DNA from 2 places in the Janthinobacterium sp. 1L-D-8-B-C4 genome. Region 2 is predicted to be linked to the other one. Evidence: predicted binding sites of a transcription regulator. Region 2 holds the regulator's gene; the other holds the start of a gene.

Region 1 (12,107 bases), on a different contig from region 2:
TGACCTGCGCCAGCAGCGCGGTACGCGCCACGCGCGTGAACGAATGCGGGTTCGGCGGTGCCGGTGGCACGTGCACGTATTTCTTACTGCCCATCCAGAAAACGATGGTGGCGGCCAGCATCATGATGCCGGGAATGCCGAAGGCGACGGCCGGACCGTAGTCACGCAGGAACATAGGCATCAGCCACGAAGCAAAGAACGAGCCGAAGTTGATGATCCAGTAAAACAGTTCGAATACCACCTTGGCCTTGTGCTTGTTGGTCTGGTCGAACTGGTCGCCGACGAACGACGCCACCAGCGGCTTGATGCCGCCCGAGCCGAACGCGATCAGGAAAAGGCCGAAATAGAAGCCCTTGACATTGTTTTCAAAAATCGCCAGCGAGGCGTGACCGGCGCAGTAGACCAGGCTGAGCCACAAGATGGTGTTGTACTTGCCAAAGAAACGGTCGGCCAGCCAGCCGCCCAGCAAGGGGAAGAAATACACGCCAATGACAAACGTATGAAACACATGCTTGGCCTCGCCCGTGCGCTGTTCGGCCGGAAGTTGCAGCAGCAAGGTACTGATCAGGAATACGGTCAGAATATTGCGCATGCCATAAAAGCTGAAGCGTTCGCAGCCTTCGTTGGCGATGATGTACGGAATCTGCCGGGGCATCTTGCCCGTGGCGGTTTGTGTCTCGGCCGTTGACATTGGCTCTCCCAGGTAGTTTTTTTGTAAGCCGCGATGCTAAGGCCTGCCGCGTTTGCTGGCAACAGAAAAAACGGCTTCAGCCCTATTTCGCAGGTATTTGTAAAGGTTTGATTTTCAGAAAGACACTACTTTGTGGCACTTTCGCGGCAGGCATGGCAGGGCGCGGCAGCAGCAATTGAAGGTGCAGCATGTCGCCTTGCGGCACAGCACCATCGAGCACGAAACCGCACGCCAGGTAGAGCGTCAATGCTGCCTGGTTGTCCTGCGCCACGGCCAGCCGCACGGTGGCCAGCTCCGAGATGGCGCAGGCATGGGCTATGGCCGTCTGCACCAGTTGCCGGCCCAGTCCCTGGCCGCGCGCTGGTGGCGCCACGTACACGCCCCACAGGCTGGCCTTGTCGTGCACCACGGCGATCGCTTCCCGGCGCAGGCCCGCCATGGCGATCAACTGCACATCATCAAAAATGCCAAATATTATTTGGAGCGGGGTGGGCTGCAGGCGCTGGCGCATCTGCGCCATCGGCAAGCTGCTTTCCAGCGCATGCGTAGTGCAAAAGGCGGACGGCATTTCTGCGATGCCGGCCAGCCGCAACGCGCGGTAGGCGGGCGCGTCATCGGCAGCGAGCGGCCGGACAAGGGGATGGAAGGATGGCATGCGCCGAGTATCGGATGTTGTGGCCGTAAAGTAAACCTTGCGCTGGGCTCGCTGTTTCTCCAGGATATATCTTTTATGATATATCTGGATAATGGCATGACGCCTCTCCCTACCGCTGTATTGAGCCCGGCGCGCGAACGCTGGCTGTTGTGGCTGCTGGCGCTGACGCAATTTACGGTCATCATGGATTTCATGGTGATGATGCCGCTGGCGCCGCAGCTGATGCAGGCTTTCAAGATTGGCCCGGCCGCCGTCTCGGGCGCCGTGTCGGCCTATGCCTGGTGCGCCGGCCTGTCGGGCTTGTTGGCTGCTACCTATATCGACCGGTTTGACCGCAAGCGCCTGCTGCTGGTCATGTTCTGCCTGTTTACGGTGTCGAACCTGGCCTGCGCGCTGGCGCCGAACTTTCATGTGCTGCTATGGTCGCGTGCGTTTGCCGGCCTGACCGGCGGCGTGCTGGGCGCCATCACCATGGCCATTATCGGCGACGTGATTCCGGCCGAGCGGCGCGGCGCGGCCACGGGCGTGGTGATGACCTCGTTTGCCATGGCGGCCGTGGGCGGCGTGCCGCTCGGCGTGGTGCTGGCCGCGCATTTTGGTTGGGCTTCGCCATTCTTCTTGCTGGTGCTGCTGTCGCTGCTGGTCTGGCTGGGTGCGGCGCGCGTGCTGCCGTCCTTGCGGTCGCACCTGGCCGGCACGCCCACGCCGCTGCGCGAAGTGCTGCCGAACTTGCTGGCGCTGTTGCGTGAACCGCGCCATCTGCAGGCGTTTGCCTTATCGGTAGTGAACATGGCGGCCGGCATGCTGCTGATTCCGTTTGTCTCGCCGATGCTGGTGGGCAACCAGGGCCTGGCGCCGCTGGACGTCACCTGGGTCTACCTGGCGGGCGGCTGCGCCACTCTGGTGACGGCGCGCATGGTGGGGCGCTGGGCCGATCGGGCCGGCAAGCAAACTGTCTACCGCTGGATGGCGCTGTTTTCCATCGTGCCGATGCTGCTGATCACGCATCTGCCGCAGTTGCCCTTGGTGGCGCTGATGCTGGTGTTTCCGCTGTTTATGGTCTTCGTTTCCGGGCGTACCATCCCGCTGCAGGCGCTGCTGACAACCATCCCCGCGCCGCAGCAGCGCGGTGCATTCCTGAGCGCCAACTCGGCGCTGCAAAGCGTGGGCAATGGCCTGGGAGCCTGGCTGGGCGGACTGACCTTGCACACTGACGCCGCCGGCCATATCAGCGGCTATGGCGTCAATGGCTGGCTGGCGGCGGGCTTGTCGCTGCTGACGGTGTGGTGGGCCTCGCGCGTCAGCGGCGCTGTCCAGCCGCCGCTGCCGGCCAAGTTTTAATTTGGCACGCGTTTCATGGGAGCTTTTTCCTTGCGCCAGCGCTCCAGGCTCAGCAACTCGCCTTCGACATCATCCTCCACCAGGATGCGCTTGCCGTCGGGCGTGACCAGAAAGCTTTCCCAGCGGTGCGCCGCATCCGGGCCGTTCTCAAAAAAACTCAGTTGAAAATAGGCCTGGCCATCGACCAGGCGCTGTTCGGGCGTCGTTTCCATCACGGCGCCATGCGAACGTCCGCCCGAGGCCTTTTCGATATGCGCCGACCAGGCACGGATTTCCGGCAGCGCCAGCAGTGCATTGACCGCCTTGTCATCTTGCTGTGCGGCGGGGGCGTCCTGTGATGCCGGGCCTGTCGACGGCGGCTGGTACACATAATAAGCGCCCAGTGCGGCGGCCAGCAGGCCGGCCAGGATGCCGGCGGTAATGGCGGTTTTGGAAGACGAGGCGCGTGGCGGCATGGTGGCGTGCAGGAGGTGGATGATGGCGGCCATGCTAAAGCAAAATGCGGGCGCGGGCAATCGCCGTTGCGCTCTCTTGAGTATCCCCAACAGCAGGGAGAATACATGGAGTACGCTCGGCAAAGGACTGCTTCAACCAGCTGGCGGCAAGTCCAGAAACGCGAATGGCCCACCGAAGTGGGCCATTCTGACTCTCTTGTTCCCGGGGGGAGGCTTGCGCCAACAAGTCCCGAAACACACAAGGTGATTATATACCTTTCTTAAAAAAGTGCACCGCTTTCGAAGCTGACCTCATATGGCATTGTCACCACAACAAACCGCAGCCATTACCGTTGCCATTTCTCCGGCACGGCTGGGTACTTATATCAATGCTACCGGCTTCGGGCCTGGCGCGACGGCGCTGGACATTTATATCTGGAACGCCTTGGTATCGTGCGCGTTTTTTTCGGCGCTGCATATCTGCGAGGTTGTGATGCGCAACGCAGTCGCCCATGCATTCGAACTGAAATATGGCGCGAACTGGCCCTGGCATACGGGTTTTGAGCGCTCGTTGGCGAGCTGGGCCAAGGGCGAATTGCAGTCGGCCAGGCAAGGCAAACCGGTTGGATCGAGCGGTAAAGTCATTGCCGAATTGAAGTTTGCATTCTGGTGCAAAATGTTTACCGCAGGGCAGGACCAGCACATCTGGAACGCCCATCTGCATACCGTGTTTCCATGCCTTCCATTACCACTGACGGTAGCGTCCGCCCGGCAAATGATCTACGACGATATGGAGGCGCTGCGCAGCCTGCGCAATCGCATCGCCCATCATGAGCCGGTCATCGGCTATCCGCTGATGGCACAACAGTTTCGCATGCAACGTCTGCTCAAACTGCGCTGCGGGCATACCGAGGCCTGGATGTGCGAATGGGAGATCGTCAGCGCGGCGCTGGCGGCGCGGCCTTGAGCAGGGCAGTTTCATGTTGAACAGACGAAAAAAAGCCACCTTCCGTGGAAGATGGCTCTTTCGGGTTGCCGCAGATGACTGAACAGCTTTTGGCCTGCCCGTCATGCTGCGGCTTGTGCGGCCCGGCGACGCCGTCGCCTGCGCGCCGGGCCGCAGGACATTACATCATGCCGTCCATGCCACCCATGCCGCCCATGCCACCCATGCCGCCGCCCATGCCGCCGCCTGCTTTGTCGTCAGCGATTTCGCAGACCATGCAGTCGGTTGTCAGCATCAGCGAAGCGATCGAAGCGGCGTTTTGCAACGCCGAACGGGTCACTTTGGCTGGATCCAGCACGCCCATTTCAACCATGTCGCCATAGGTGCCGTTGGCAGCGTTGTAGCCGTAGTTGCCGGTGCCAGCCAGTACGGCTGCCACGACGACCGAAGCTTCTTCGCCGGCGTTTTGCACGATCATGCGCAGTGGCTCTTCCATCGCGCGCAGCACGATCTTGATACCTGCATCCTGGTCAGGATTGTCGCCCTTGACCGTGATGTTGGCGCGTGCGCGCAGCAGTGCTACGCCGCCGCCTGGCACGATGCCTTCTTCGACGGCAGCGCGGGTAGCGTGCAGTGCATCTTCAACGCGGGCTTTTTTCTCTTTCATTTCGACTTCGGTGGCAGCGCCAACCTTGATCACGGCAACGCCGCCGGCCAGTTTGGCCACGCGCTCTTGCAGTTTTTCACGGTCGTAGTCCGAGGTCGCTTCTTCGATCTGCACGCGCACTTGTTTCACGCGTGCTTCGATGTTGCTGGCTTCGCCGGCGCCGTCGATGACGATGGTGTTTTCCTTGCCCACTTCGATACGCTTGGCCTGGCCCAGCTCTTCGAGCGTGACTTTTTCCAAGGTCAGGCCGACTTCTTCGGCGATCACCTGGCCGCCGGTCAGGACAGCGATGTCTTCCAGCATGGCTTTGCGGCGGTCGCCGAAGCCTGGTGCTTTCACTGCGCAAGTTTTCAGGATGCCGCGGATGTTGTTCACAACCAGGGTAGCCAGCGCTTCGCCTTCGATGTCTTCTGCGATGATCAGAAGTGGACGGCCAGCTTTGGCAACTTGTTCCAGTACCGGCAGCAGGTCACGGATGTTCGAGATTTTCTTGTCGCACAGCAGGACGAATGGATTGTCCAGGATCGCAACTTGCTTTTCTTGATTGTTGACGAAGTATGGCGACAGGTAGCCGCGGTCGAACTGCATGCCTTCCACGATGTCGAGCTCGTCGTTCAGCGACTTGCCGTCTTCCACGGTGATCACGCCTTCTTTGCCGACTTTTTCCATCGCTTCAGCGATGCGCTCGCCGATCGAGTAGTCGGAGTTGGCCGAGATCGCGCCAACCTGGGCGATTTCCTTGGTGGTGGTGCAAGGACGGGCAATTTTCGCCAGTTCTTCCACGGTCGCGGCAACAGCCTTGTCAATACCGCGCTTCAGGTCCATCGGGTTCATGCCGGCGGCAACGAACTTCATGCCTTCGCGCACGATGGCTTGTGCCAGCACGGTCGCGGTGGTGGTGCCGTCACCGGCGTTGTCGCTGGTGCGGGAAGCAACTTCCTTGACCATTTGCGCGCCCATGTTCATGAGCTTGTCTTTGAGTTCGACTTCTTTTGCAACCGATACGCCGTCCTTGGTGACGGTAGGGGCGCCGAACGAGCGCTCCAGGACCACGTTGCGGCCTTTCGGGCCCAGGGTCACTTTGACTGCGTTGGCGAGAATGTTCACGCCTTCGACCATCTTGGCGCGCGCTGCGTCGCCGAATACTACTTCTTTAGCTGCCATGTTCAATTCTCCAGAAATTTCGGAATAGATTATTTAAAACGTGGAAACGAATTACTGAACGACGATCGCCATGATGTCTTCTTCGCGCATGACCATCAGTTCCTGGCCATCGACTTTGACGGTCTGGCCGGCATATTTGCCGAACAGCACGCGGTCGCCCACTTTGACATCCAGAGGACGGACTTTGCCGTCGTCGAGAATCTTGCCATTGCCTACGGCAAGGACTTCGCCTTGATCCGGTTTTTCAGCAGCTGCATCAGGAATGATGAGGCCGGACGCAGTCTTGGTTTCCTGGTCGAGGCGTTTGACGATGACGCGATCGTTCAATGGGCGCAGATTCATACAAAACTCCTTAAAGTTCAATGGATAAGTGTTGCTCGATCCTCGCCAGCCCGGCATCGCGCCAGGCCCGCTGTCGACCGACCGCCGTATCGAGGAATCAATAACGGCATGCAACGAATCAAGCAAGCCTCGTTCGTCCCGTGCTTGCCCGCGTTCGGCAGGAAGTGCGCTGCGGCGTCGCCCACCGCGCGTACTCCTTGCCAGAAAGCAGGCAAGCATCGATCTGTCATGAGGATTGCTACGAAAGAGTTTGTTAGCACTCTCTACTAACGAGTGCTAATTATAGGGACGGCAAGTGGCTTATTCAAGGGGAACATATATATACACGATCGGTGCAAGCGGCGGAGTGACGCGGGTTTGCGCTGGCGCAAGCCTGCTTCCCGGGCGTCAGCGGCGAATCCGACTCTAGCACGGCCTTGACAGCATGGCTGTTCCTGTACACACGGGAAACATTGCATATCGGCCAAATTTGCTAAGATAGTCAGTATTGCATATCAACAATTCTTCCACATCATGCCAAACCTGTTTTCACGCCATGCGCTGTCCCTCTCCCTGAGCGTTGCCAGCCTGGCCTTTTCCGGCGCTGCCGTCGCGCAAACTTTTCTCGACGAACTGAAGGTGGTCAGCCTGTCGCCGCAGGACAAGGAAGCCCTGATCAATGATCTTTCCAAGCACCTGAACAAGGACGACGATGACCAGGAAGCGCACGTGTGGGAGAACGACGGTGCCAAAGCCGTGTACAGCTTCAGCAATTCCGGTTTGACCGAGCAGAGCCTGAAGGCGCATATGTGCCGCGACCTGAAATTCGTCATCACCGCCGACGGCAAGACGCAGGACCTGAGTCGCCGCACATGCTCGCAAAACAGTGGACGCTGGGATATCCAGGGCAAGGATGCGCCGCCGGCCGTTTATCCGCCTTTCCTGTCCGACGTCACGGTGGCCAAGTTGAACGCGAAGGAAAAGAAGGACCTGCTGAACGCGGCCGTGCGCACCCTGAAAGACGAGGAAGACGGCAAGACCCGTGAATGGAGCAACAAGGGCATGGGCAACAGCGTGCCCTTGCGCGTGAGCTTGATGCCGTCCGAAACGGGAACCAAGCCCGGCAGTTTTACTACCTGCCGCGACCTGACGATGGTGTTCGATGGCAAAAATGGCAAGCAGGAATTACGCCGCCGTTCCTGCGAAAACCGGTATGGTGCGCTGGACATCGAACCGGACTACAAGGAATAGCGCTGGATCGCCGAAGATGTTAAAAAGCATCCATTTACCGGTAACTACACGGCATTGATGTAATTATGTGTGACAGCAACGCGATTCGATTGACGCCCGTGTGACCTGCGCCCTATAGTGGCGGCATGATTTCCGAATTCAACGAATTATCCGACAAAATCGGCCTGCTGGCCGAGATGACCCATGCGCTGCGTCGTGAAAACGCGCAACTGCGCAAGGACAATGCCGCCCTTGCTGCGGAGAACGCGCTGTACGTACAGCGCATGCGCGAGGCGCAGGAGCGGGTCGAGGCGCTGCTGGAAAAAATTCCGGAACTGGTGCAGGCGGGCCTGGAGCAAGCCGCATCCGAAGCCATGGCCCATGCGGCTGACAACGGGAAGGAAGCGTAATGCCGCGTGTCGATGTCAATATCATGGGCCAGTCGTACAGCATGGTCTGCCGCGATGGCGAAGAGCGCGCGCTGCGCGAAGCGGCCATCTATCTCGACAGCAAGATGAAAGCCATCCGCGACGCGGGCAAGGTCAAGGGCAATGACCGCATCGCCGTGCTGGCGGCGCTGGGTGTGGCGGCGGAATTTTTGTCCGTCAAGTCGCCGCAAGGACCGCTGTCCGAGCTGACCATCCTGGAAGTGAAGCAGAAAATCTCGGCCATGCACATGGTGCTCGACAGCGCGCTGACGCCCCAGGAAAATTTATTTTAAGCAGCGCTTAAGTGCCCGGGCCGCATTTTCTGTACGAATTCCCTTTGCGATGCGGACATGAAGGAGTAAACTTCTGCCTACCCTGCGGTGTTCGCGATTGTCATATATTCCTTGAACCATTTATGCGCATCGGTTGCGAATTTTGTTTGATGGGAGTGAGCGTCGCTCGTTCGACGAACCCGAAATTGAACTAACGTGACCACCTTGAACCGTTTGGTTCGGGATGCCGGCATAGCGGCACAGGCGGGGCCTAACACTAGAGAAACGCAAGAACGGTTGCAGCATGGCATGCGCAACCGTTTTTTTACGCCTGCAGCATTGATCCGGGGAAAACATGAAGCAATACTGGTTGATGAAATCCGAACCCACCGAAGTGAGCATCGATGACCTGATGGCAGCGCCGCAGCACACCATGCCCTGGTTTGGCGTGCGCAACTACCAGGCGCGCAATTTCATGCGTGACGGCATGCGTGAAGGCGACGGCGTGCTGTTTTATCACTCCAGTTGCCCGCAGCCGGGCGTGGTGGGGGTGGCCGAAGTGGCCAGCACGGCCTACCCGGACCACAGCCAGTTCGACAAAAACAGCCATTATTTTGATCCGAAAGCTACCCAGGAACAGCCGCGCTGGGTCAGCGTCGATGTGCGCGGGCTGAAAAAGACGGCGCTGCTGCCGTTGTCCGAACTGCGCCAGATGCCGGTGCTGGAAGACATGCTGTTGCTGAAACGCGGTAGCCGCCTGTCGATCACGCCGGTCACGCCGGCGCAGTGGAAAGCGATCAACGCGCGGCTGACCGATTAATCAGGCGCCTGCGTGCCGACTTCCTCAATATCGATTTCCATGCGGTAGGCCAGCGCGATGAACAGCGCCTGGCAAAGGCAGATGGTGCCGGTCAGCGAGCGGAAGGCAAACGCGCTGCCTTCGGTCACCGTCAAGAGGGCGTCGGCGCTGCGCGCCAGCGGCGCCAGTTTGCTGTCGGTAATCACCAGCGTTTTTGCGCCATTGTCATGCGCCATGCGCGCGCATTCCAAGGTTTCCTTGCCATACGGCGCGAAGCTGATGGCAATGGCCACGTCGCCTTCGCGCACGCTGCGCATCTGGTCGCGGTGGCCGCCACCGAGGCCCGTCACCAGGTGCACGCGCTTGCTGGTGTGCTGCAGCGCGTAGGCGATATACGACGCGACGGGAAATGCGCGCCGCACGCCTACCACGTAGATATTGTCGGCCTGCTGCAGCAAGGTGACGGCCGCTTCGAGCTGCTCGTCGTCGAGGCCGGCTGCCAGTTCATCGAGGCCGCTGCGGCTGGCGCCGATGAATTCGCGCGTCAGGTCCCCCGTGCGCACCTTGCTGTCGCGCGAAGAAATCAGTTTGCGGATGCGCTGGCGATAGTTCGGCGCGGCGCGCGCCTGGTCGGTATAGGCTTGGCGGAACACGTCCTGCATTTCGCTGAAGCCGGAAAAGCCGAAGCGCTGGGCGAAGCGCACGATGGCCGACGGCTGCACGTCGCAGGCAGCGGCGATGTCGCTGATGCGCTCAAGCATCAGGCTGGCGCGATTTTGTTCGATATGCTTGGCGATCAGTTTCAACTGGCGCGACAGGCTGTCGTACTCATCGACGATTTGCTGCATTAACTGGTCGATCGCGGCGGGTTGTGCCATCTCTTGTGCTCTCTTGTATGGGCTGTGGGCAAGCCATGGCTGGCGCCATGCTGGCGCTCTCTTTAATGGATAAATTATAGAATCGAATCCCAAAAATAGAAAGAAATTTCGATTTTATTCATTTTGTAAAAAATAATTTCAGTATTGGCTGTCGCAGCTGCGCTGGTCGGCCGGGACGCGACCACGCCGGCGCGCCGCGCCGGGTGGTGCAAAGATTCACAAGGGAAGAAGGACGGCGGAGATCAAGCGTCGGCGATGCGCGCCCTGGTCGGTGGAGTGGCCATGATGCGGCTCTTGTAGGACCAGACCAGCAAGGCAATCGCGCCGACGATCATCGGCAGCGACAGCATCTGGCCCGAGGTGATCGGCACGCCGAACCACACGACTTCCCAGTCCGGCGTGCGGAAGTATTCGGTAAAGAAGCGCGCGCAGCCATACAACAGGGTGAACATGGCGCCGACCGCCACCCGCGGATGTGGCTTGCGCGCAAACAGCCACAGGATGATGAACACCAGAATGCCGTCGACCAGCATCTGGTAGATCGGCGACGGGTGCACGGGGTAGGGAATGCCCGGCCACTGCATGGCCCACGGCAGGCTTTCCGGGGCGATGCGGCCCGGCAGTTCGGCATTGATGAAGTTGCCCAAGCGGCCGGCGGCGTAGCCCAGCGGCACCAGCGGCGCGATAAAGTCCAGCACGTCGAACAGGTTGCGGCCCGCCTTGCGGCCCCACAGGTACATGGCCAGGATCACGCCCAAAAATCCCCCGTGGAAGGACATGCCGCCATGCCAGACCATGAAGATTTCCAGCGGATTGTGGAAAAAGTACTCGGGGCGGTAGAACAGCACTTCGCCCAGGCGTCCGCCGATCACCACCCCCAGCATGCCATAGAACAGCATGTCGTCGAGGTCCTCCTTCTTCCAGTCCAGTGCGGCGATATGCGGCTGTTTGATGCGTACGCGGCCCAGCGCAATGAACAGGGCAAAGGCCAGCACATACATCAGGCCATACCAGTGTACGGCCAGCGGGCCGATCTGGATGGCGATCGGGTTGGGCATCGGGTGGATCAGCATCGGTATTCCTTCTAAAAATCAGGCAGGGTGCCGCGCAGCAGGGTCAGAAAACCCTGCAGCACGGGCGAGGTATTGTCGCGGCGCCAGGCAAGCCCCGTTTCCACCAGAGGGGTAGGGTCTTGCAGCGGCCTGTATTCTACGCCGGGGCGCATCAGATTCGATACCGATTGTGGCACAAGCGCGATGCCCATGCCAGCCGAGACCAGGCTGACGATGGTTTGCATCTGGATCGCCTGCTGGCCGATCAAGGGCGTCACGCCGGCGGCGCGAAAGACGCCCAGGATGGCGTCGTGCAGCGCCGGCGATATCGCGCGCGGGAAAATGATCAAAGGCAGCGCCGGCACGTCCTGCAGTCGCACGGGGCCGGGCGTGTCCAGGATGACCAAGCCGGCCGGCGCCGCCAGCACCAGGGGCTCGGCCAGCACCGGCAGGTAGTCGAGCGCCAGTTTTGCCTTGTCGGGCAAGGGCGGGATCAGCAGGCCGGCGTCGACCCGGCCCGCCAGCAGTTCTTCCAGTTGCAAGTCCGAGGTCGCCTCCTGCAGCTGGATCTGCACCTGCGGGTAGGCCGTTTGATAGGCGCGCAGCAGCGGCGGCAGCACGCTGTAGTCGGCTGACGACACAAACGCCAGGCTCAAGCGGCCCGCCTCGCCTTGCGCTGCGCGCTGCACCAGCGTCGGCAGTTCCTGCGCCTGGGCCAGCAGGCGCCGCGCTTCGGGCAGCAGGGCGGTGCCGGCCGGCGTCAGCTGCACTTCGCGCCGGGTGCGCACAAACAGCGGCGCGCCCAGCAGTTCTTCGAGCGCCATGATGGTTTGCGATAGTGGCGGCTGCGTCATGTGCAGGCGCAGCGCGGCGCGGCCGAAATGCAGTTCCTCGGCAACGGTGACGAAATAGCGCAGCTGGCGCAATTCAAGCGGCATGATTGATATGTATTTCCATGTTGAACAATTGCTGTGATATCTATTGCGACTCACAGATGCGTGCATCATATATTTGACAGGCAGGCGTGCGCAAGGCAATCTGGCGTACCCCCACTGCGCACAGGGTCTTGACCCTGCAAGCCCGGCAGTCAGGCAACTCTTTTGAAAGACCATCATGCCGCAATACCGCTCACGCACCACCACCCACGGCCGCAACATGGCCGGCGCCCGCGCCCTGTGGCGCGCCACCGGCATGAAGGACGGCGACTTCGACAAGCCGATCGTGGCGGT
Region 2 (12,107 bases):
AAGAGGGCGCTACCCTGACCCTGGACGGACGCGATGTGAAGGTCGATGGCTATCCGAACGGTAACTTCGTCGGCCCGACGATTCTGTCGGGCGTGAAACCGGGCATGATTGTGTATGACCAGGAAATCTTTGGCCCGGTCTTGATCGTGGTCGAGGTCGATACGCTCGACGAAGCGATAGCACTGGTCAACGCCAATCCCAACGGCAACGGCACGGCGCTGTTCACCCAGAGCGGTGCGGCGGCGCGCTACTTCCAGGAAGAAATCGAAGTCGGGCAAGTGGGCATCAACGTGCCGATTCCGGTGCCGGTGCCGCTGTTCAGTTTTACCGGTTCGCGCGGCTCGAAACTCGGCGACCTGGGCCCCTTCGGCAAGCAGGTGGTGCTGTTCTACACGCAGACGCAGACGATTACCCAGCGCTGGTTCACCGACTCGGCCTCGGTGGGCAAGGTCAACACCACCATCAGCCTCAAGTAAGGAGTATTCATGGACTTTGAACTGAGCGACGAGCAGCGCGAGTTCCAGGACGCCGCGCGCGCGTTTGCCGCCGGCGAACTGGCGCCGCATGCGGCGCACTGGGATGCGGAAGCGATCTTCCCGGTCGAGACCATCGCGAAAGCCGGCGAGATGGGCTTTTGCGGCCTGTACACGCCGCAGCGCTGGGGCGGTCTGGGCCTGTCGCGCCAGGACGCGGCCATCGTTTTCGAAGAGCTGGCCGGCGGCTGCACCTCGACCACGGCGTATATCACCATCCACAATATGGCCACCTGGATGCTGTCGCGCTGGGGCCAGGAAGCCCTGTGCGACGAGTGGGTGCCGGCCTTGGCAGCGGGCCAGAAACTGGCCAGCTATTGTTTGACGGAGCCGCAGTCGGGATCGGACGCGGCGTCCCTGCGCACCAAAGCTGTCAGGGATGGCGACCATTACGTACTGAACGGCACAAAAGCGTTTATCTCCGGTGCCGGCCAGACGCAGATGCTGATCGTGATGGCGAGAACGGGCGGCGACGGCGCAGGGGGCATTTCCGCGTTTGCCGTGCCAGCCGACCTGCCCGGCATCGTGTATGGCAAGAAGGAAGAAAAAATGGGCTGGAACAGCCAGCCCACGCGCATCATCAGTTTTGATAACGTACGCGTGCCGGCCGCCAATCTGCTCGGCGCCGAAGGCGAAGGCTTTGCGATTGCCATGAAGGGCATCGATGGCGGGCGCATCAATATTGCCGTGTGCTCGGTCGGCACGGCGCAGGCGGCCCTGAGCCGCGCGCAAACGTATATGCAGGAGCGCAAGCAGTTCGGCCGCGAGCTGGCGCAGTTCCAGGCGCTGCAATTCAAGCTGGCCGACATGCTGACCGAACTGGTGGCGGCGCGCCAGATGGTACGCCTGGCCGCCTGGAAGCTGGACCAGCAAAGCCCTGACGCTTCCGCCTATTGCGCCATGGCCAAGCGCTTTGCCACCGATATCGGCTTCAATGTCTGCAATGAAGCGCTGCAATTGCACGGCGGCTACGGCTACATCCGCGAGTATCCGCTCGAGCGCCATGTGCGCGACACGCGGGTACACCAGATCCTGGAAGGGACCAATGAAATCATGCGCCTGATTATCGCGCGAGCGATCCTGAAAGACGGCGCCACGGAGACTTTACGATGAACAAAACCTACAGCAATTTATTGGTGGAACGCCACGACCATACGGTGCAGGTCACCCTCGACAATCCGCCGGCCCATACCTGGACCCTGGCCAGCCTGGGCGCGCTCAAGGAACTGGTGGCCGACCTGAACGCGGACAGCAATGTGTACGCGCTGGTGATCACCGGCGGCGGCGCCAAGTTCTTTTCGGCCGGCGCCGACTTGAAGCTGTTTGCCGATGGCGACAAGGACATGGCCTTCAAAATGGCGGCCGCGTTTGGCGAGGCTTTCGAAGCCTTGTCGGCGTTTCGCGGCGTCAGCATTGCCGCCATCAATGGCTATGCCATGGGCGGCGGGCTCGAATGCGCGCTGGCCTGCGATATCCGCATTGCCGAAGAACATGCGCAAATGGCCTTGCCGGAAGCATCGGTGGGCTTGCTGCCGTGCGCCGGCGGCACGCAGATATTGCCATGGCTGGTCGGTGAGGGCTGGGCCAAGCGCATGATTTTATGCGGCGAGCGGGTCGACGCAAACCGTGCGCTGGCGATCGGCCTGGTCGAGGAAGTCGTGCCGGCCGGCCAGGCGCTGGCCACCGCGCTGGCGCTGGCGGCCAAGGTGGCGCGCCAGAGTCCGGGCAGCGTGGCGGCATCCAAGTCGCTGATCCAGGGCGCGCGCGGCAAACCTTTGGCGCAATCCTTGCCGGACGAACGCACCCTGTTCCTGGGCCTGTTCGAAACCCGGGACCAGAAAGAGGGCGTGCAGGCCTTTTTGGAAAAACGCACGGCGGAGTGGAAGAATGGTTGAAACGATCAAACTTGAAGAGCGCGCCTGCCCCGGCGGCATGAAGCTGGGCGTGATCACGCTCGATGCGCCCAAATCGCTGCATGCCCTGGACCTGGAGATGATACGCGCCATCGATGGCGCCCTGGTTGCCTGGGCGGCGGATGATCAGATTGCCTGCGTGGTGCTGCAGTCGTCGACCGACAAGGCGTTTTGCGCCGGCGGCGACGTGCGCAGCCTGCGTACTGCCGTGGTGGACCAGCCCGGCGTGGTGCCTAACCCGCAGGCGCTGGCCTTTTTTGCCGAGGAGTACCGGCTCGACCATCGCATCCATACCTATGCCAAACCGCTGCTGGTATGGGGGGGCGGCATCGTCATGGGCGGCGGCCTTGGCCTGATGGCGGGCGCCAGCCACCGCGTAGTGACGGAAAGCACGCGCATCGCCATGCCGGAAATTACCATCGGCCTGTTCCCGGACGTGGGCGGCAGCTGGTTCCTGGGCCGCATGCCAGGGCGCAGCGGCCTGTTCCTCGGCTTGACGGGGGCGCCGATGAATGCGGCCGATGCACTGTTTGTCGGCCTGGGCGACTATTTCCTGCAGCAGGAGACACGCGCCATGGTGCTCGACGCGCTGGCGCTGGCGCAATGGCAGCCTGGTCCGCAAGCCAATCACCAGCAACTGGACCGCTTGCTGCGCGCCCTGGCTTCGCCCGCCTCGCTGTTGCCCGCCTCGCCAGTGCGCGACAATTTCGACGCGATTGCCACCCTGACGCAGGCGCCCACCTTGCAAGAGGTGGTGGCGGCGATTGCCGCCTATGACGGTGAATCGAGCTGGCTGCAAAAAGCGGCCCACTCGCTGGCCAAGGGCGCGCCGAGCTCGGCCGCCCTGGTGTGGGCCATGCGCGAGCGCACGCGCCACCTGAGCCTGGCGCAAGTGTTTCAACTGGAACTGATCGTGGCGGTGCAGTGCTGCGCCCATCCCGACTTTGCCGAAGGTGTGCGCGCCTTGCTGATCGACAAGGACAATGCGCCGCAGTGGCGCCCCGGCAGCCTGGCTGCACTGGACGACAGCTATCTGAATCAGTATTTCCAGGCGCCGTGGACACAGCATCCGCTGGCCGACCTGGCATAGAACAAGCATAGAGGAGACACCATGCAACATATCGCATTTATCGGCCTGGGCAACATGGGCGCGCCGATGGCGCGCAACCTGGTCGCGGCCGGCTTTCATGTATCGGTATTCGATCTGGCGCCGGCAGCGGTTGCCTCGCTGGTCGAGGCCGGCGCCACGGCCGCCGCCTCCGCCAGCGCGGCAGTGCAGGCGGCCGACGCCGTGATCACCATGCTGCCGGCCAACAAGCACGTGCAGGAGCTGTACCTGGGCGAAGGCGGCGTGCTCGACTCGGCCAAGGCGGGCGCTCTGCTGATCGACTGCAGCACGATTGCCGCCGAGGTGGCGCGCCAGGTGGCGCAGGCGGCGTCCGCGCGCGGCTTTGCCATGCTCGACGCGCCGGTCTCCGGCGGCACGGCTGGTGCGGCAGCCGGCACCCTGACCTTTATCGTTGGCGGCGAGGCCAGCGCCTTGCTGCGCGCGCGGCCGCTGCTGGAAAAGATGGGCAAGAATATCTTCCATGCGGGCGAGGCGGGCGCAGGCCAGGTGGCAAAGATCTGCAACAACATGCTGCTGGGGATCTTGATGGCAGGCACAGCCGAAGCCCTGAATCTGGGCGTGGCGCACGGGCTCGACCCGGCCGTGCTGTCCGACATCATGGCCAAGAGCTCGGGCCGCAACTGGACCCTGGAAGTGTATAACCCGTGGCCGGGCGTGATGGACAGTGCGCCCGCGTCACGCAACTACAGCGGCGGTTTCGGCACGACGCTGATGCTGAAAGACCTGGGCCTGGCGCAGCAATCGGCGCTGTCGGCCAACGCGGCCACGCCGTTGGGTGGCCTGGTGCGCCAGTTGTACCAGCTGCATGCGGATGCCGGCCACGGCGGCCAGGACTTTTCCAGTATCGTGCAGCTGTTCAATGGCGACCTGGGCAAGCCTGCCTGATTTTGGGCAAAAAAAAGCCCGCTGGTAAAAGCGGGCTAAATCCAATTCTTGGAAGAGTTGGAGGAGACAGATGCAGTATGCTGCATCGCCACATATAACTCCAATTTATCTTTCAAATACCTATTATACGAATTGGTTATATCTTATTGCAGGCCGGTTGATCAAGGCGTGGTGCAGACGATACGGACAGTGTCGACCTTGGCTTCGCCCATGATGCCCACGCCGGTCGACAGGCCGGTCGACGGATTGGTCGCCACGTTGCAAGTCTGTCCGACCGGGTTGGTAATCACGCTGATACCGTAGGCACTGCCATCGGCCACCGCATCGGGCATGACAAAGGTGGCGGTTGCCTTGGCTACCGTCAGCGGCGTGGCCGTGCTGCCATTGCCCAGTACCAGGCCATCGACGGTCTGGCCGGTAATGGTGCCGCCGACCGTATAGGTGTTTTGCTGGCAGCTGACAAAGGCTTCAATGCTGACATACAGGCCCGCCGAACCGGTGCCGCCCGAGACGGTGCAATTCATGTGCGCCGGCGGCGTTTTCACCGTGATGGTGTAGTTGGTGCCGTAGTCGATGCGCTTGGGGAAGGTAAACGTGGTCGCGCCGACGGCGGGCGAAACGGTGTCGCCGCCGTTGGCCAGCACCAGGCCGGCATTGCTGAGGCCGGAAATGGTACCGGACACATCGTACGAGGCCTTGCCGCCGCAGGCCGCCAGGCCCACGGTGAGCAGCAGCGCGGCGAGAGGGCGCAGGCAGGATGACTTCATGTAGTTCTCCAAAAGGGTGTTCACGGATCGCACGGCTTACTTCGGTGCGCAGGCAAGTGCCAACGAGCTGACGGGGCCGGAGCCCATGATGCCCACGATATCGTGGCCGTCGGGGCTGGTCGAGCCCTGGAATCTGCACGTCAAGCCAGCCGGATTGCTTGAAATGGAAAGGTTATAGGTGGAACCGTCGGCAACCGCCGGGAAGGTAAAGCTGGTCGCGCCTTGCAGCGGGCTGATGCTGCCGCTGACGCCATTGACCAGCGTCAGGCCGCCGGCGCTGAGGCCAGTGATCGAGCCACCGAGTGGATACGTGTCGGTAATGCAAGAAACATAGGCAGTCGAGACGGAATAACTGTTGGCCTTGCCGCTGCCATTGGTCATGGTGCAAGTGGCGCCCTTCGGCTGCTGCTTGATCTTGATATCGTAGCGGTCTTCGGATTTGATCAGGTTGACAAACACAAAGCTGCTGGCGCCGGCAGCCACAGGCAGGTCTTCGCCACCATTTTGCAAGATCAGGCCGGTCTTGGCCAGGCCGATGACCGAGCCACTCAGGTACATATTGCCGCCGCTGCCGCCGCAGGCTGCCAACGTGGCAGCGCAAGCCGCCGCCAGCATCGAGCGCAGGTATACATTTTTCATACATTCTCCAAAACGAATTAGGTAGGGTAGCGCAACACGGACGCTGGCGCCGTATTGGAATGGCGCCTATTTTAGTCTATCTGGCAAGCCGATTGACCTTGCCTTGTATCACCCTGTAACAATTTTTGCGGCGCCAGCCCTGATACGCCCTCATATGCTGGTTCCCCTGGCCCGTTGCATCGTGCGATCGGTGCGACAATAGGGCTTGCCCGTTTCTCCATCCTGATTGTCGCCATGACCACTACTTCCGTCAAAACCCTGGTTTCGCCCAAGGCCATCCTGTTCGATCTCGATGATACGCTGTGGCCGATTGCGCCCGTGATCGCCGCCGCCGAAACGCTGCTGCACGACTGGCTGGCCGCGCATGCGCCGAGGGTGGCGCAGCAGTTTTCCATCGAAGCCTTGCGCCGGCACCGGCTGGACATGTTGAACGAACAACCACATTTCCATGGCAACCTGATCGAACTGCGCCGTGCCGGCCTGCTGACGGCCTTCGCCGCCGCTGGCGAGGATACGGCCCTGGTCGATGAAGCCGTCAGGCAATTCCTGGCCGCCCGCAACCGCGTCATCCCCTATGACGATGTGCTGCCTGGCCTGGCCTGGATGCAGCAGCGCCTGCTGGTCGGTTCTATCTCGAACGGCAACGCCGACCTTGAAATTATCGGTCTCGCCCAGCATTTCAGGATATCGATCGCCGCCAGCGAGTTTGGCGTGGCCAAGCCCGACGCCTCGATTTTCCTGGCTGGCTGCGAAGCGCTGGGCGTGGCGCCGCACGAGGCCGTGTATGTGGGCGACGATCTGTATTTCGATGTAACGGGGGCGCAGGATGCGGGCATGCGCGCCGTCTGGATGAACCGGGGCGGCAGCGACGCGCATCTGGCGGCCGGTGTGCAACCGGACGCCATCTGTGCCAACTTTGATGAATTGCTGCTCTGGCTGCAGGCGCAACTGGAAGATTGATCGCCGTTGCGCAGGCGAACGTGCATAATGGCTGCTGTTGCTGCACTCCTGGCTGCCAACACTGTATAACTGAAGACACCATGCAACTCGAACTACGTGCCCAAACCCTGCTGAAAGCCCTGGTCGAGCGTTATATCGCCGACGGCCAGCCGGTCGGTTCGCGCGCCTTGTCGAAAATTTCCGGCCTCGATCTGTCGCCGGCCACCATCCGCAACATCATGGCCGACCTGGAAGAGCAGGGCTATGTGTCGAGCCCGCATACCTCGGCCGGTCGCATCCCCACGCCGCGCGGCTACCGCATCTTTGTCGACACCTTGCTGACGGTGAAACATCTTGACGAGCATATGGTTGACGCGCGCCTGCGCCTGCAGACGCAGCAGCCGCAAAAAACCATCGCCAATGCGGCGCAGATGCTGTCCTCGCTGTCGCAGTTTGCCGGCGTGGTGCTGAGCCCGCGCCGCGAATCGGTATTCCAGCAGATTGAATTTCTGCGCCTGTCCGAAAAACGCATCCTGCTGGTCATCGTCGGCCCGGGCGGCGACGTGCAGAACCGGCTGCTGCTGACCGAGGCGGACTATACGCCGTCGCAGCTGATCCAGTCGGCCAATTACATCAACCAGAATTATGGCGGCCTGTCATTTGACGCCGTACGCGTGCGCCTGCAGGGTGAACTGCGCCAGTTGCGCGACGATATGGGCAGCCTGATGCAGGCGGCGGTCGAGGCCGGCAGCGAAGTGATGAGCGATCACAGCGACGACATGGTGATTTCAGGCGAGCGCAACCTGCTCAGCGTGAGCGATTTGTCATCGAACATGAGTTCGCTGCGCCAGCTCTTCGACATGTTCGAGCAGAAGACGGGACTGATGCAGTTGCTCGACGTGTCGAGCAAGGCAACCGGCGTGCAGATCTTCATCGGCGGCGAATCGAATCTGGTGCCGATGGATGAAATGAGCGTGGTGACGGCGCCATATGAGGTCAACGGCAAGATCGTGGGCACCCTGGGCGTAATCGGGCCGACCCGCATGGCCTACGAGCGGGTCATTCCGATTGTCGATATTACGGCCAAGCTGCTGTCAAACGCCCTCAGCCATCATTGACCAGTCAGGCAGGCCGGTGCGGGCAGGCTGGCTTGATGCAGTTGCCGTAGATGGCCAGCGCGTGCTCGGCGATCTTGAAACCGCGCTCTTCGGCCACGCTTTGCTGGCGTGTTTCGATGGCTTCGTCGAAGAATTCTTCGACCCTGCCGCAATCGAGACACACCAGGTGATCGTGGTGCGAGCCTTCGTTGAGTTCGAAAATGGCCTTGCCCGTTTCAAAGTGGTTGCGGTTAAGCAAGCCAGCTTGTTCGAACTGGGTCAATACACGGTAGACAGTTGCCAGCCCGACGTCCATATTGTCGGCCAGAAGAATTTTATAGACGTCTTCCGCCGTCAGGTGGCGCACCGGGCTACTCTGGAAGATATCGAGTATCTTCAGCCGTGGCAGGGTGGCTTTCAGGCCGCTTGCCTTGAGATCACTAGGATTGTTACTCATGTTTGTTGCTCGTATGTGGGTCAGGTGCTTTATCATATAGCGTTTTGTCGGCGAGTGCCAAAATAAGCATTTTTGGGTGGACCAGTCACTCCTGGCGTTTTGTTCATCAAATTGAGGTCATTTATGCACGTCACACCGGCTGTATTGCCATCCTTGCGTCACCGTATTTCATTCCGAGCACCGGTCGTTGCAGGCCTGGTTTGCGTTGCGCTGATGGCGACCGGCTGTGCCAGCCGTGGCATCCTTGGTGAAAAACCGGCGGCCGCCCAGAAAGAAGGCAAGGAACTCGTGCCCGAGAATGGCGCGCAGACCACCACCATCACGCCACTGCAGAAATTCATGTGGTTTTTCTCGCCGTATCGCCCTGACATTCAGCAAGGCAACTTTGTCTCCGAAGAGATGGTGGCCCAGCTGAAAGAAGGCATGACGCGCGACCAGGTCCGTTTCATTCTGGGCACACCCTTGCTGGCCGACCTGTTCCATGCCGACCGCTGGGACTACCCATTCCGCCTGGCACGCGGTAGCGGCGAGACCACCAGCAGCCGCGTGGTCGTGTACTTTGACAAGGAAGGCAAGGTTGCCCGCTTCGAAGGCGGCAACCTGCCGACCGAAAAAGAGTATATCGACCGCATCGCCGGCCCGTCGCCATTCGCCAAGCTGGCCAAGGCCGGTGCGCCGGCCGCCGTGGTGCCATCGCCAGTGGCGCCGTCGGCCGTGCCGGCTAACCCTGACAATACGCCGGCGATGATTCCGGTGACCAAGCCCGAGATGACACCATCCGCGACGCCAGCTGAACCGGCACCTGCCCCCACCAAATAAGTTGCTGTAAATATTATGACTGAACTGAAAATTGCAATCGCCGGCGCCAGTGGCCGCATGGGCCATATCCTGATCGAAGCGGTCGGCAACGCGCCCGACGCCGTGCTGGCCGGTGCGCTCGACCGCGCGGGCTCGCCATCGATCGGCCAGGATGCGGCCGCCTTCCTGGGCAAACCTGCCGGCGTGCTGACCGAGTCCGATCTGGCCAAGGGCCTGGCCAATGCCGACTACCTGATCGACTTCACCCGTCCCGAAGGCACCTTGCAGCACCTGGCCTATTGCGCCGAGCACGGCATCAAGATGATTATCGGCACCACCGGTTTCGACGAGGCCGGCAAGGCGGCGATTGCCGCCGCCGCCGAAAAGACCGCCATCATGTTTGCGCCGAACATGAGCGTGGGCGTGAACGTGACCATGAAGCTGCTGGAACTGGCCGCGAAAAGCTTGTCCGAAGGCTACGATATCGAGATCATCGAAGCCCACCACCGCCACAAGGTCGACGCGCCTTCCGGTACCGCCCTGCAGATGGGTGAAGTGGTGGCTGGTGCTCTGGGCCGCGACCTGAAGGAATGCGCCGTGTATGGCCGCGAAGGCGTGACCGGCGAACGCGATCCGTCGACCATCGGCTTTGCCACCATCCGTGGCGGCGATATCGTTGGCGACCATACGGTGCTGTTTGCCGGCATCGGCGAGCGCATCGAGATCAGCCACAAATCGAGCAGCCGCGTCACCTACGCCCATGGCGCCCTGCGCGCCGCGCGTTTCCTGGCCGACAAGCCGACCGGCCTGTACGACATGCAGGACGTGTTGTCGCTGAAGAACTGAGGATCGATATGGCCACTGCCATCCTGGATGGAAAAGCAATCACCGACGAAGCGAGCTTTCACGCGCAATGCGTGCAGGCCTTCGGTTTCCCCGCGTTTTACGGCAACAGCATGGACGCCTGGGTCGATTGCCTCAGCTATCTGCGTGACGAAGACGGCATGAGCAAGTTCCGGCTCAAGCCCAATGAAGTGCTGGAAATCGTGCTGCAGGACGCGGAAAGCGTGAAGGCGCAGGCGCCTGATCTGCTCGAAGAAGTGACGTTTTGCGTGGCCGGCATCAACGAGCGCTACGAGGATTATGGCGAGAAGCCGGCGTTGAAGCTGACGCTCAAGTAAAAAACGCCGGACCTTGGGTCCGGCGTTTTGCTTTACACCACCTTGCGTTCGCGCAAACCTGCAATCTCCCCACTCTGCAACCCAAGCCATTGCCCCAGCACCTCATCCGTATGCTGCCCCAGCAACGGCGGCGGCAAGCGGTATTGCACCGGTGAGCTTGATAATCGCACCGGATTGGCCACCAGCGCCACCGTGCCCGCCGTCGGGTGCGCCATCTCCACTTTCAGTCCACGCGCTACCACTTGCGGGTCGGCAAATACCTGGTCGATGCGGTTGACGGGGCCGCAAGGCACGGCAGCCAGTTCGAACGCCGTGATCCACTCGTCGGTGGTGCGCATCACCGTGGCCTGGCGCAGCAGCGGGATCAATACCGCCCGGTGCGCCACGCGCTGCGGATTGGTGGCGAAACGCTCATCCTGCGCCCATTCCGGGTGGCCAGCGATGGCGCAAAAGCGCGCGAACTGGCCGTCGTTGCCGATTGCCAAAATCATGTCGCCATCGGCGGTGGGGAAATCCTGGTAGGGCACGATATTCGGATGCGCGTTGCCCATGCGCTGCGGCACCTTGCCGCCACACAGGTAGTTGGCCGCCTGGTTGCCCAGCGCCGCCACCTGTACATCGAGCAAGGCCAGGTCGATATGCTGGCCCAGGCCGGAACGAGTCCGTTCCGCAAGCGCCGCCTGCACCGCGATGGTCGCGTACAGCCCTGTCATGATGTCGGTTTGCGCCACGCCAACTTTTTGCGGGCCGGCGCCCGGTTCGCCATCGGGCACGCCGGTAATGCTCATCAGCCCGCCCATGCCCTGGATCAGAAAATCATAGCCGGCGCGCGCCGCATACGGGCCATCCTGGCCAAAACCGGTAATCGAGCAGTAGACCAGGCGCGGGTTCAGCGCCAGCAGGCTGGCCGCATCGAGACCGTATTGCTTCAGGCCACCGAGCTTGAAGTTTTCCAGCAGCACATCGGCTTCCAGCGCCAGCTTGCGCACCAGCGCTTGCCCTTCCGGCGCGGCCAGGTCGATGCATAGCGAACGCTTGTTGCGGTTGGCGCACTGGAAATAGGCGGCTTCAAGAGTGTCGCGCCCATCTTCATCTTTCAGATAGGGCGGACCCCATGAGCGCGTATCGTCGCCGCGCCCCGGCTGCTCGACCTTGACCACGTCGGCGCCCAGGTCGGCCAGCAGTTGCCCGGCCCACGGCCCGGCCAGCACGCGCGACAGGTCCAGCACGCGCAGTCCCGTCAATGGCGCCGGCCGCAGAGTGGCAGCGAAGGTGGAGGCCAAGGCGTCCATCAGTTGCTGAAGGCGGCGATGCCGGTGATCGCGCGGCCGATGATCAGGGCGTGCACATCGTGCGTGCCTTCGTAGGTATTGACCACTTCCAGGTTGACCAGGTGGCGGATCACGCCGAACTCGTCGGAAATGCCATTGCCGCCCATCATGTCGCGCGCCATGCGGGCGATATCCAATGCCTTGCCGCAGCTGTTGCGTTTCATGATCGAGGTGATTTCCACCGCAGCCGAGCCTTCGTCCTTCATGCGGCCCAGGCGCAAGCAGCCCTGCAGGCCCATGGTGATTTCGGTCAGCATGTCGGCCAGTTTCTTCTGTACCAGCTGGTTGGCGGCCAGCGGACGGCCGAACTGCTGGCGGTCCATGGTGTACTGGCGTGCTTTCAGGTAGCAGTCTTCGGCCGCGCCCAGCGCGCCCCAGGCGATGCCGTAGCGTGCGCTGTTGAGGCAGGTGAACGGGCCTTTCAGGCCGCGTACATCG

What was found. The regulator HrcA, encoded in region 2, represses chaperone genes, less so after heat shock. The targets are predictions, from matches to a motif close to TTAGCACTCNNNNNNNNNGAGTGCTAA.
Region 1: a site for HrcA is predicted at 6,494-6,520, ahead of groES (co-chaperone GroES). Genes of this name have one in related genera too.

The regions. Positions count from the first base shown of each region.
Region 1 covers NZ_JBXAVX010000007.1:244,578-256,684, forward strand. Annotated here, with positions in the region: gene AC0Z42_RS14705 (POT-type proton-dependent oligopeptide transporter) at 1-691, opposite strand, end outside; gene AC0Z42_RS14710 (GNAT family N-acetyltransferase) at 774-1,346, opposite strand; gene AC0Z42_RS14715 (MFS transporter) at 1,443-2,687, shown strand; gene AC0Z42_RS14720 (hypothetical protein) at 2,684-3,175, opposite strand; gene AC0Z42_RS14725 (hypothetical protein) at 3,438-4,088, shown strand; gene groL (chaperonin GroEL) at 4,249-5,898, opposite strand; gene groES (co-chaperone GroES) at 5,950-6,240, opposite strand; gene AC0Z42_RS14740 (hypothetical protein) at 6,754-7,470, shown strand; gene AC0Z42_RS14745 (DUF904 domain-containing protein) at 7,596-7,859, shown strand; gene AC0Z42_RS14750 (cell division protein ZapA) at 7,859-8,170, shown strand; RNA gene ssrS (6S RNA) at 8,247-8,424, shown strand; gene AC0Z42_RS14760 (EVE domain-containing protein) at 8,505-8,969, shown strand; gene AC0Z42_RS14765 (MurR/RpiR family transcriptional regulator) at 8,966-9,826, opposite strand; gene lgt (prolipoprotein diacylglyceryl transferase) at 10,069-10,899, opposite strand; gene AC0Z42_RS14775 (LysR family transcriptional regulator) at 10,911-11,816, opposite strand; gene ilvD (dihydroxy-acid dehydratase) at 11,992-12,107, shown strand, end outside.
Region 2 covers NZ_JBXAVX010000018.1:102,623-114,729, reverse strand. Annotated here, with positions in the region: gene AC0Z42_RS25655 (CoA-acylating methylmalonate-semialdehyde dehydrogenase) at 1-476, shown strand, start outside; gene AC0Z42_RS25650 (acyl-CoA dehydrogenase family protein) at 486-1,646, shown strand; gene AC0Z42_RS25645 (enoyl-CoA hydratase) at 1,643-2,428, shown strand; gene AC0Z42_RS25640 (enoyl-CoA hydratase/isomerase family protein) at 2,421-3,536, shown strand; gene mmsB (3-hydroxyisobutyrate dehydrogenase) at 3,558-4,460, shown strand; gene AC0Z42_RS25630 (hypothetical protein) at 4,622-5,227, opposite strand; gene AC0Z42_RS25625 (hypothetical protein) at 5,264-5,866, opposite strand; gene AC0Z42_RS25620 (HAD family hydrolase) at 6,101-6,826, shown strand; gene hrcA (heat-inducible transcriptional repressor HrcA) at 6,907-7,923, shown strand; gene fur (ferric iron uptake transcriptional regulator) at 7,928-8,359, opposite strand; gene AC0Z42_RS25605 (outer membrane protein assembly factor BamE) at 8,483-9,178, shown strand; gene dapB (4-hydroxy-tetrahydrodipicolinate reductase) at 9,194-10,003, shown strand; gene AC0Z42_RS25595 (barstar family protein) at 10,012-10,338, shown strand; gene AC0Z42_RS25590 (CaiB/BaiF CoA transferase family protein) at 10,371-11,630, opposite strand; gene AC0Z42_RS25585 (acyl-CoA dehydrogenase) at 11,630-12,107, opposite strand, start outside.